Regions from separate parts of the Nonomuraea sp. NPDC059007 genome, predicted to be linked through region 3. Evidence: riboswitches for the same ligand, from Rfam matches in the RefSeq annotation. Region 3 holds a riboswitch; each other region holds the start of a gene.
What was found. A riboswitch is a leader RNA that binds a small molecule or an ion and turns the genes downstream of it on or off. The one in region 3 is predicted to bind cobalamin.
Positions count from the first base shown of each region.

Region 1 (3,263 bases), on a different contig from region 3:
GAGTCGCAGATGACCAGGAACGGCCGCCCGCGCCGGCCGTCGAACCTGGCCCGCGTCTCGTCGAGCCACCCCGTGACGCGCGCCGTCATCTGGTCGAGGCTCTCGCCGCCGTGGGGCGCCGCGCCGGGGTCGGCGAGCCAGCTCGCGAGCGCGTCCGGCTCGTCCTGGGCGACCCTCGTGTACGGCAGGCCGCCCCACCGGCCGTGATCGGCCTCGGCCAGGGCGTCGACCACGATGGGCGCGAGCCCCATGGCCGAGGCGGTCTGCAACGCGGCCACCGACGGCGCGACGAACGCCGCCCCCGCCTGCCCGGCCGTCAGCATCTCCCCAAGCTCCGCTTCACGGGGCTCGTCCCGGTCGGGCCGGGTGCCGGGTCCCGCGTATGACGCCGTCCTGGCCAGGTCGGCGGTCCCGGCCAGAAGGGCGGCCTTCGCCAGGCTGGCGCGATCGGCCTGCTCCGGTGCGGGGAAGCAGGCTGTGCGCATGCCTGGTGTGCTGGCATGCCGTACGAAAAGCACTCCGCTCAGCTCGGTGCGGCGGCCGGGACGGCGGCGGTGGTCCGGCGGGCGGCGCGCTCGCCCGCCCAGGCGAACAGCGCCCCGAACGCCGCCCAGAACACCAGCTGCGTCCCCAGCGACGCGAGCCGGAACTCCCACAGCAACGTGGCGGGAAAGCCCGCGGGCACCTCGTCGACCCGCGGCAGCAGCGCCAGCGCGGCGACCACCGGCACGAGGAAGGTCACCACGGTGACGCTCCAGCGCGCCCACGGACCGCCGGTGACCCGGCGCCCGCTCGCGACCGCGATGGCGACGGCGGCCAGGCCCACCAGCACCATGACCACGTAGAGCAGGGTCCGGCTGCCGATCGTGTGGGGGTCGCCGACGGCGGGCGGATTGGCGGGATATTTCAGGAACGGCAGCAGGACGATCGCCAGAAAGGCCGTGCCCGCCGCGGCGAACGCGAGCGCGGGGTCCGACCTGGGGCCGACCCGGCCGCGCAGCCCGGCCACGACCAGGCCGAAGATGCCGCCGACGGCGAGGCCGTAAAGGCCCGTCGCGAGGAACAGCCCGGCCTTCTGCACCGGCCGGCTGACCTCGGCCTCCTCACCATGATGATCGTCGGCCGGCGCGGCCGGCGCGGCCGCCGCCGCGGCTTCTTCCAAGGCGATCGCGCTGTCCACGTGGGGCTCCCCCGCCAGGAAGGCGAAGGCGCCCGCGAACAGTCCGGCCAGCAGGCCCAGGAGCAGACCTCTGACCACAAGGGTGCGCACCATCGTGCCCGGCCCCTAGTGGCAGGGCACGCCGAGCAGGTGACGCCCGTCGTGCATCAGCTCGTGCAGGAAGGTACCGGTCTGCGAGACCGCGCCGTTGTCCATCAGAACCAGGTACGCGATCAACAGGAACAACGGCACGCTCAGCAACCAGGGCCGCAAACGGGGAAAGGGCACGGACGTCGAAGTGGTCCCACCACTCATCAAGGCCTCCTCAGGGATGACGCGTCCCAACAGGTGAGGTCACGGCCGTTAGGTGACCTGGCTCCCGGGATCTACGTCCCGGATACAGTGGCGCGTCCGCACCGGCATCTCACCGGATTTCCCCTGACAGCCGTGAAATCTACCGGAACGTATCCTTTCCTCCGGTTCTCGTCAACAGTCACGTGATCTTCGAAAGGTCGATGATCACGGTTTTGCCCCCGAGCGGATAGTGAACGAGCCGGCCGTCGCCGACGCCCGGTTGAACGATCTGCATCCCGCCATCGTCACCGGGCCGGGTGCCGAGGTCTCCGGAGCGGCCCGTGGCCAGGTCGAGCAGCGCCTGACCGCCGCCGGCCGAGTCGAGCCGCACCGTCATGAACCGGTCCGCGGCGAGTCCGATCACAGGGGCCTCGGGCAGGTCCCGCTCCTGTGTGCCGTCGCGCAGGCGCATGAAAACGGTCCGGTCCGGCCTGTGGCCGACGCAGGTGAGTACGCCGCACCGCACCCAGATCTCGCCCGCGCGCGTTTGCCGCGCACCCGCGACCAGGCCCGATGCAACCTGATCAGCGCCTCCTGGGTCAGGTCGGCCGCGTCGTGCGGGTTGCCGCTGAGCACGTATCCATAGCGCAGGAGCGCGTCGGCGCGCTCGGCGACGAACGCCGCGAAGTCGTCCACCCTGGCCTCACCCTTCCTCGGTCCATCACATCCCAGACGCACGGAGGCCGGATTCTGTTGAATGTGAGGTGAAGCGCTTTACCTACTAGTTCAGTTGCCATTGCCGGTGTCACGATCTACGTTGGGCCGAATGACAGACGAGCTGGACCGGATGTTCGCCGAGTTCCACGGGGAGATCGCCCGACTCCAGGGACTCCAGCAAGAGATCGAGCGGGTACGCGGCCGCGGTGAGGCCGCCGAGGGCCGGGTCGTCGCCGAGGCCACCATGACCGGCGCCCTGGCCGGGCTCACCATCGACCCCCGCGCCATGCGGCTCGGCTCCGACGAGCTGGCCGCCGCCGTCCTCCAGGCCGCCGCCGCTGCCGCCCGCGATGCCGGTGACCAGGCCAGGGCGCTGGCCGAGCCGTTCACCCCCGACGTGCTGCGATGAAGATCAACCCCACCCGCGCCTCCATCTACGGCTTCGGTGCCCTCGGCATCACCGCCTTCGTCTTCCAGATGCTCGCGGTCGACTACCCGGAAGGCGACCCCGACCGCGCCCGCCAGGCCCGCGACACCTGGCTACGGCTGGCCGAACGCGTGGAGAAGAGCTCGGGCAACACCTACCCCGCCGCCGAGTCGGTCTGGCGGCGCAACAGCGGCGAAGGGGTGGACGCGTTCAAGCGGACCGTCACCGAGGGCCTGTACCCGATGCCGCCGGCCCTCGGCTACCCCGGCAAGCTGGCCGCCGCCTGCCGCGCGAACGCCGAGGCCTGCGACGACTTCGCGGAGATCGTCGAGACCGTACGGCACGCCTACTGGACCATGGCACTGGCCAACCTCGCCAGCTTCATCTTCATCACCACGTTCCCGTGGCAGGCGGGGGCGGCGTACCAGATCACGCAGTTCCTCATGCGCAGGGCGCAGGCGAAACTGCTGTCGAAGCTCCTGGAGCACGCGGTCGCGCGGGTCGTGCTGGCCAAGCTGACCGAGTACTCGATCGGCAGCGCCTTCTTCGCCATCGGCGACGTGGGCGTGGTCGCCGGGGTCAAGGCGGCGCGCGGCGAGGACCCGGGCTCTCTGGGCGACAACGCCCGGCAGGCGCTCAAGGAGTTCGCCGCCTCGGTGGCCTTCT
Region 1 covers NZ_JBHYJD010000024.1:75,828-79,090, forward strand. Annotated here, with positions in the region: gene ACFWY5_RS33635 (histidine phosphatase family protein) at 1-485, opposite strand, end outside; gene ACFWY5_RS33640 (CbtA family protein) at 524-1,273, opposite strand; gene ACFWY5_RS33645 (CbtB-domain containing protein) at 1,286-1,447, opposite strand; cobalamin riboswitch at 1,504-1,641, opposite strand; gene ACFWY5_RS33650 (hypothetical protein) at 1,653-1,925, opposite strand; gene ACFWY5_RS33655 (sigma factor) at 1,874-2,191, opposite strand; gene ACFWY5_RS33660 (YbaB/EbfC family nucleoid-associated protein) at 2,280-2,579, shown strand; gene ACFWY5_RS33665 (hypothetical protein) at 2,576-3,263, shown strand, end outside.
Region 1: another riboswitch for cobalamin. It lies ahead of ACFWY5_RS33645 (CbtB-domain containing protein); the one in region 3 lies ahead of metE (5-methyltetrahydropteroyltriglutamate--homocysteine S-methyltransferase).

Region 2 (3,263 bases), on a different contig from region 3:
CAGTACTCCAGCGCCGCCGCGCTGCGCGTGGTGCCCAGCTTCTCGGCCAGCTCGGCCACGCCGGGCGCGCCGAGGGTGCAGATCACCTCGTTGCCGGCGGGCAGCCTGCTCCTGGTCACGCCGGAGGCCACCATCATGGCGTCGCACAGGATCGGCGCCCCGGCCCCGAGCGCCGTACGCGCGTCCCCGACCACGTTCGGCGACCAGCCGAGGTCGCCGACCAGGTCGGTCATCCCGCACGAGTGGATCATCCGCACCGCCACCTGGGCCACGTCGGCCGGGAGCCCGGACAGGTCCGTCTCGGCGCGGATGGTGGCGAACGACCGCCGGTAGATCTCGGCGCCGTCGCGTATGTAGTCGCTCACTTCTGCCTTTCTTGGTATCCGTCGCCGGTCGCGACCATCTCGATGACCCGGCCCTTGGGCAGGCCGCAGCGGCGCTCGCAGCCCGCCCAGTGGACGGGCAGTTCCGGGCGGCGCTCACGGGCGGCCACCCACTGGGCGGCGTCGTGCTGGACGTCGGCCAGGGACTTGGCGCAGCCGGGGCTGCCGGTGCACGCGCTCACCCCTGTCCAGGGCGAGTCCGGGTCGGTGACCAGGCCGGATCCGGTCAGGTCGGGCGCTTCGGCGAGGTCGAGGAGCACGACGGTACGCCACGGCGTGAGCCGTACCGGGACATCGAGGGTGGCGAGCAGGCGCGCCTGGGCCGCGGTGAGCCGCCCGAGCGGGACCACGGCCTCGACCGCCACCCGGCCGTCCGGCAGCGCGATCACCCCGGCCCCGCGCGCCCGCACCGGGGACGCGCTCGCGGCGGTGCCGGCCTGGACGCGCGTGGCGGTGAGGCGCGTGGCGGTGAGGCGCGCTGCGGTGAGGTGGGTGGCGGTGAGGTGGGTGGCGATGCGGGCGGGCCCGTCGGGGAGTTCGGCGATGCGCCAGGCGCCGCTGTCCGCGCGCTCGGCCAGGAAGGCTCGCGCGGCGGCCAGGAGGGTGTCCACCCCGGCGCCGGGGATCGCGAAGGGCGTACCGGCCAGCAGGATGCCGTCCTCGACCAGGGTGACGTCGGCGCCCAGCGAGGTGACGTCACCGCCGCCGTCGTCCAGGGCGAACAGGAAGCGGCCCGGCAGCTCGGCCAGGGCGGGGTCGGCGCACAGGGCGCGGTCCAGGGCCTCGACGAGGGGGTGGGTGGCGAAGCCGGTCAGCCGCCCGCCGAGCGGCGAGGCGACGATGTTGCGCACCCGCTCGTGCGTCGGCGAGGGCAGCAGGCCCACCGCGGCCATCCGATCGGCGAAGATCGCCGGAGATTCCACTGCGCGCACCTGGACGTTGGCGCGCGAGGTCAGCTCGATCCCGCTCGTGCAGAAGGCGGCCAGTTCACGGAGCTGAGCTGGGGTGATGGCACCGCCGGGCAGGCGGATCCTGGCCAGCGGGCCGTCCGCGGCGGCGTGCGTCTGTAGCGCTCCCGGACAGGCATCTGGGCGGAGACGTCCGGAAAAGTCGGCTATGGACACGATGAGGATGGTAACGCCAGTAGGCTCACCCTTAGGCGACGGCAATGGGAGGAAGCCGGTGAGAAACCGGCGCGGTCCCGCCACTGTGACCGGGAAGCGAACCCCACCACAGGCCACTGTCCAGCGATGGGCGGGAAGGCCGGGGTGAGCATCGATCCGGGAGCCAGGAGACTCCTGCCGTCGCGACACCTGCGAACGGGGCGAGGACCCCGAGGGAGGACTGCGGCGTGCCTGGCGTTCTGCTGCTCTCTACATCCGACACCGACCTGCTGAGCGCGCGCGCCAGCGGCGCGGACTACCGCCTGGGCAACCCCGCCAGGTTGCTCACCGACGACCTGCCCGCGCTCGTGGACGGCGTCGACCTGATCGTGGTCCGGCTGCTCGGCGGCCGCCGCGCGTGGGAGGAAGGCCTCGACGCGCTGCTCGCCGGTCCACGCCCGGTCGTCGTGCTCGGCGGCGAGCAGGCCCCCGACGCCGAGCTGATGGAGCTGTCCACGGTGAGCGCGGGCGTCGTCGCCGAAGCGCACGCCTACCTCGCGCACGGCGGCCCCGCCAACCTCGCCGAGCTGCACGGCTTCCTGTCCGACACGGTCCTCCTGACCGGGTACGGCTTCGCCCCGCCGGCCCCCATGCCCTCCTGGGGCCCGCTGGAGCGCGACTCCAAGGCCACCGAGGGCCCCGTGATCGGCGTCCTGTACTACCGGGCCCACCACGTGGCCGGCAACACCGCGTTCGTGGAGTCCCTGTGCCAGGCGATCGAGGAGACCGGCGGCCGGCCGCTGCCGGTGTACTGCTCCTCGCTCAGAACAGCGGAGCCCGCGCTTCTGGATGTCCTGCGCACCGCCGACGCCCTGGTCGTGACCGTCCTGGCGGCGGGCGGCTCCCGTCCGGCCACCGCGGGCGCGGGCGGCGACGACGAGGCGTGGGACGTCGGCGCGCTGGCCACCCTGGACGTCCCGATCCTACAAGGACTCTGCCTGACCAGCGGCAAGAAGGAGTGGGAGGACAACGACGACGGCCTGTCCCCGCTCGACGCCGCCTCGCAGGTGGCCATCCCCGAGTTCGACGGCCGGATCATCACGGTGCCGTTCTCGTTCAAGGAGATCGACGAGGACGGCCTGACCGTCTACACGGCCGACCCGGAGCGGGCCCGCCGCGTGGCCGGGATCGCGGTGCGCCACGGCCTGCTCAGGCACACGCCGCCGGCCGAGCGGCGGCTCGTGGTCATGCTGTCGGCGTACCCGACCAAGCACTCCCGGGTCGGCAACGCGGTCGGCCTGGACACCCCCGCGAGCACGGTCCGGCTGCTGGCCAGGCTGGCCGAGGCCGGCTACGACCTCGGCGAAGGCTTCCCCGGGGTCGCCGAGCAGGACGGCGACGCGCTCATCCACGCGCTGATCGCCGCCGGCGGTCAAGACCAGGACTGGCTGACCGAGGAGCACCTGGCGGGGAACCCGGTGCGCATCCCCGCCGCCGACTACGAGCGCTGGTACCGCACGCTGCCCGCGGACCTGCGCGCCGGCATGGAGCGGCACTGGGGTACGCCGCCCGGCGAGCTGTTCGTCCACGAGGGCGACATCGTGCTGGCGGCCCTGCGCGCGGGCAACGTGGTGGTCATGGTCCAGCCGCCGCGCGGCTTCGGCGAGAACCCGATCGCCATCTACCACGACCCCGACCTGCCGCCCAGCCACCACTACCTGGCCGCCTACCGCTGGCTCTCGGCGGACTTCGGCGCGCACGCGATGGTGCACGTGGG
Region 2 covers NZ_JBHYJD010000024.1:66,424-69,686, forward strand. Annotated here, with positions in the region: gene ACFWY5_RS33605 (precorrin-8X methylmutase) at 1-365, opposite strand, end outside; gene ACFWY5_RS33610 (precorrin-3B synthase) at 362-1,507, opposite strand; cobalamin riboswitch at 1,499-1,704, shown strand; gene cobN (cobaltochelatase subunit CobN) at 1,735-3,263, shown strand, end outside.
Region 2: another riboswitch for cobalamin. It lies ahead of cobN (cobaltochelatase subunit CobN); the one in region 3 lies ahead of metE (5-methyltetrahydropteroyltriglutamate--homocysteine S-methyltransferase).

Region 3 (3,263 bases):
GTGCCGTGTCGCCGTCGCGGGTGAAGATGGCGACGCCGTTGCCGTACTCGTGCTCGCTCGGCAGCCGCAGCGCGTGCTCGTAGTCGCCGGCGCGCACGATGGACAGCACGGGCCCGAAGATCTCCTCGCGGTAGATCCGCATGTCGGGCCGCACGTGGTCGAACAGGGACGGGCCGATGAAGAAGCCGCCCGGCTCCGGCACGTCGGCGTCCCGGCCGTCGACCACGAGCTCGGCGCCCTCGCTCACGCCGATCTCCACGTAGTCGCGGACGCGCCGCAGGGCGTCGGAGCCGACCAGCGGGCCGAAGTCGGCGCCGGGGTCGTCGCTGCGGCCCAGGCGCAGCTCGCCGATCCTGGCCACCAGCCGTTCCCGCAGCGCGTCCGCGGTCGCCTGTCCCACGGGGACGGCCACCGAGATGGCCATGCAGCGTTCGCCCGCCGAGCCGTAGCCGGCGCCGATCAGCGCGTCCGCGGCCTGGTCCAGGTCGGCGTCGGGCATGACGATCAGGTGGTTCTTGGCGCCGCCGAAGCACTGGGCGCGCTTGCCGTGCGCGGTGGCGGTCGTGTAGACGTGCTCGGCGACCCGGGTGGAGCCGACGAAGGCGACCGCGCTCACCCTGTCGTCGGTCAGCAGGGTGTCGACGGCGTCCTTGGCGCCGTGGATCACGTTCAGTACACCGGGTGGGAGGCCGGCTTCGGTGAGCAGTTCGGCCAGCCGTACCGGAACTGATGGGTCACGCTCGAGGGCTTGAGCACGAAGGCGTTGCCGCAGGCGACGGCGGGGGCCAGTTGCCACAGCGGGATCATGGCGGGGAAGTTGAACGGCGTGATCCCCGCGACCACCCCCAGCGGCCGGCGCATGGAGTAGACGTCGATCCCGCTGCCCGCGTTGTCGGTGAACTCGCCCTTGAGCAGGTGGGGGACGCCCGCGGCGAACTCGACCACCTCCAGGCCGCGCTGGATGTCGCCGTCGGCGTCGGCGACGGTCTTGCCGTGTTCGGATGACAGCAGCCGGGCCAGGGTGTCGCGTTCGGCCTCGACCAGGTGCAGGAACCTCAGCAGCACGCGGGCGCGGCGCTGCGGATTCCACTCCGCCCAGGCCGCCTGGGCTTCGGCGGCGTCGGAGATGGCCGCCCTGGTCTCGTCCGGAGTGGCCAGCGGGACTCTGGCCTGGACGGTTCCGGTGTTCGGGTCGTGGACGTCGCCGAAGGTGCCCGAGATGCCGGGGACGTGCTTGCCGCCGATGAAATGGGACAGTTCACGGATCATGGAGCCTGCTTTCGCCAGGTGGACCCGAGGATGGGCATGCAAAGGAGGGCAGGTCAGAGGTGAGTGACCGCCGTCGCCATCGGATCACCTGGGCCGCGGGCGCGTTCCGGTGCCATGCGTGTTCGCTCCATCCTCGTGGACAACACATGCCAGAACTCGCGGCCGGTATCCTGACTCCCGGATCAGCGCACGTCATCCGGCCTTCCCGGCTTTCGCCAGTGGCACTGTCGAGCGATGACGCACATCCCCGGTCACAGTGGCGGGACCGTGCTGGATTCACACCAGCTTCCCTGCACCGCGAGCGTTCCTGTTGAAAATATAGTTGGACGTCCTAGTAAGTCCAGTGCCGGCTTCCCTTGGCTTAGGGTGGGGGTCGCAGTTGGTTCGCCCCGTCAGCCAGGCGAGGCGTCGTAAGAGGGAACCCGGTGCGAATCCGGGACTGCCCCGCAGCGGTGAGTGGGAACGACCGCCGTCACCAGCACTCGGCCCCCGGGGCCGGGGAAGCGACGGCCAGTAGGCATGTGCGACGCGCCCGCGAGTCCGAAGACCTGCCACTGCCCGCGCGCACCCCGCGCGCGGTGCATCGGACGGCCTCGAGGGAGGGCTGGGCGACCACGCGGGCCAGAAGTGTGCCCGCGCCTGGGCCGTGCCTTCGCTCGAACGCCGGGGATGTCCCCGTGACTCGCGAAGGAGAGTTCCGTGACCGAGCGTTCGCTCGCCACCGTGTACGGCTACCCCCGCCAGGGACCCGGCCGCGAACTGAAGAAGGCCGTCGAAGGCTACTGGGCGGGCCGGATCACCGCCGCCGAGCTGGAAGCCGCCGCCGCCGGCCTGCGCCGCGCCGCCTGGCGCGAGCTCACCGACGCCGGCCTCGGCGAAGTCCCCTCCGGCGACTTCTCGCTGTACGACCACGTGCTGGACACCACCGTCATGGTCGGCGCGATCCCCGAGCGGCACCGGGCGGCCGTGGAGGCCGACCCGCTGGCCGGCTACTTCGCCATGGCCCGCGGCACCCAGGACGTGGCGCCGCTGGAGATGACCAAGTGGTTCGACACCAACTACCACTACCTGGTCCCCGAGCTCGGCCCTGACACCGTCTTCACCGCCAACCCCGGCAAGCAGGCCGCCGAGCTGACCGAGGCCCTGTTGCAGGGCCACAACCCGCGCCCGGTCGTGGTCGGCCCCGTCACCTACCTGCTGTTGTCCAAGCCCGCCCCCGGCGTCGAGCCCGGCTTCGAACCGCTGTCGCTGCTGGAACGGCTGCTGCCCGTCTACGCCGAGATCCTCGCGTCGCTGCAGTCAGCGGGCGCCGATTGGGTGCAGTTCGACGAGCCCGCCCTGGTCCAGGACCGGCCGCAGGAGGTGCTCGACGCCGTCGCCGCCGCCTACGCCCACCTCGGCGGGCTGACCCGGCGGCCCAGAATCCTGGTGACCAGCTACTTCGACCGGCTCGGCGCCGCCCTGCCCGTGCTGGCCGCCGCCCCCGTCGAGGGCCTCGGACTCGACTTCACCGGCTCGGCCGCCGCCAACCTCGACGACCTGGCCGCGGCCGGCGGGCTGCCCGGCAAGCGGCTGGTGGCCGGGGTCGTGGACGGGCGCAACATCTGGATCAACGAGCTGGAGAGGTCGCTGGCCACGCTCGCCACCCTGCTCGGACTGGCCGAGCGGGTGGACGTGGCCGCCTCCTGCTCCCTGCTGCACGTCCCCTACGACACCGCGCTGGAGACCGACCTCCATCCCGAGGTGGCCGGCTGGCTCGCGTTCGCCCGCCAGAAGGTCGCCGAGACCGTCACGCTCACCCGCGGCATCAGCAGGGGCACCCACCTCATCGCCGAGCAGGTGGACGCCAACCAGGCCGCGCTGCGCGCCCGCGCCGAGTCGCCGCTGACCCACAACCCGGCGGTCCGCGCGCGCACGACGGCCGTCACCGCCGCTGACAGCCGTCGCATCAGCCCGTACGGCGAGCGCGCCGCCGCCCAGCGGGCCAGGCTGAA
Region 3 covers NZ_JBHYJD010000020.1:183,240-186,502, forward strand. Annotated here, with positions in the region: partial or broken gene ACFWY5_RS30770 (CoA-acylating methylmalonate-semialdehyde dehydrogenase) at 1-1,269, opposite strand, end outside; cobalamin riboswitch at 1,412-1,584, opposite strand; cobalamin riboswitch at 1,650-1,823, shown strand; gene metE (5-methyltetrahydropteroyltriglutamate--homocysteine S-methyltransferase) at 1,969-3,263, shown strand, end outside.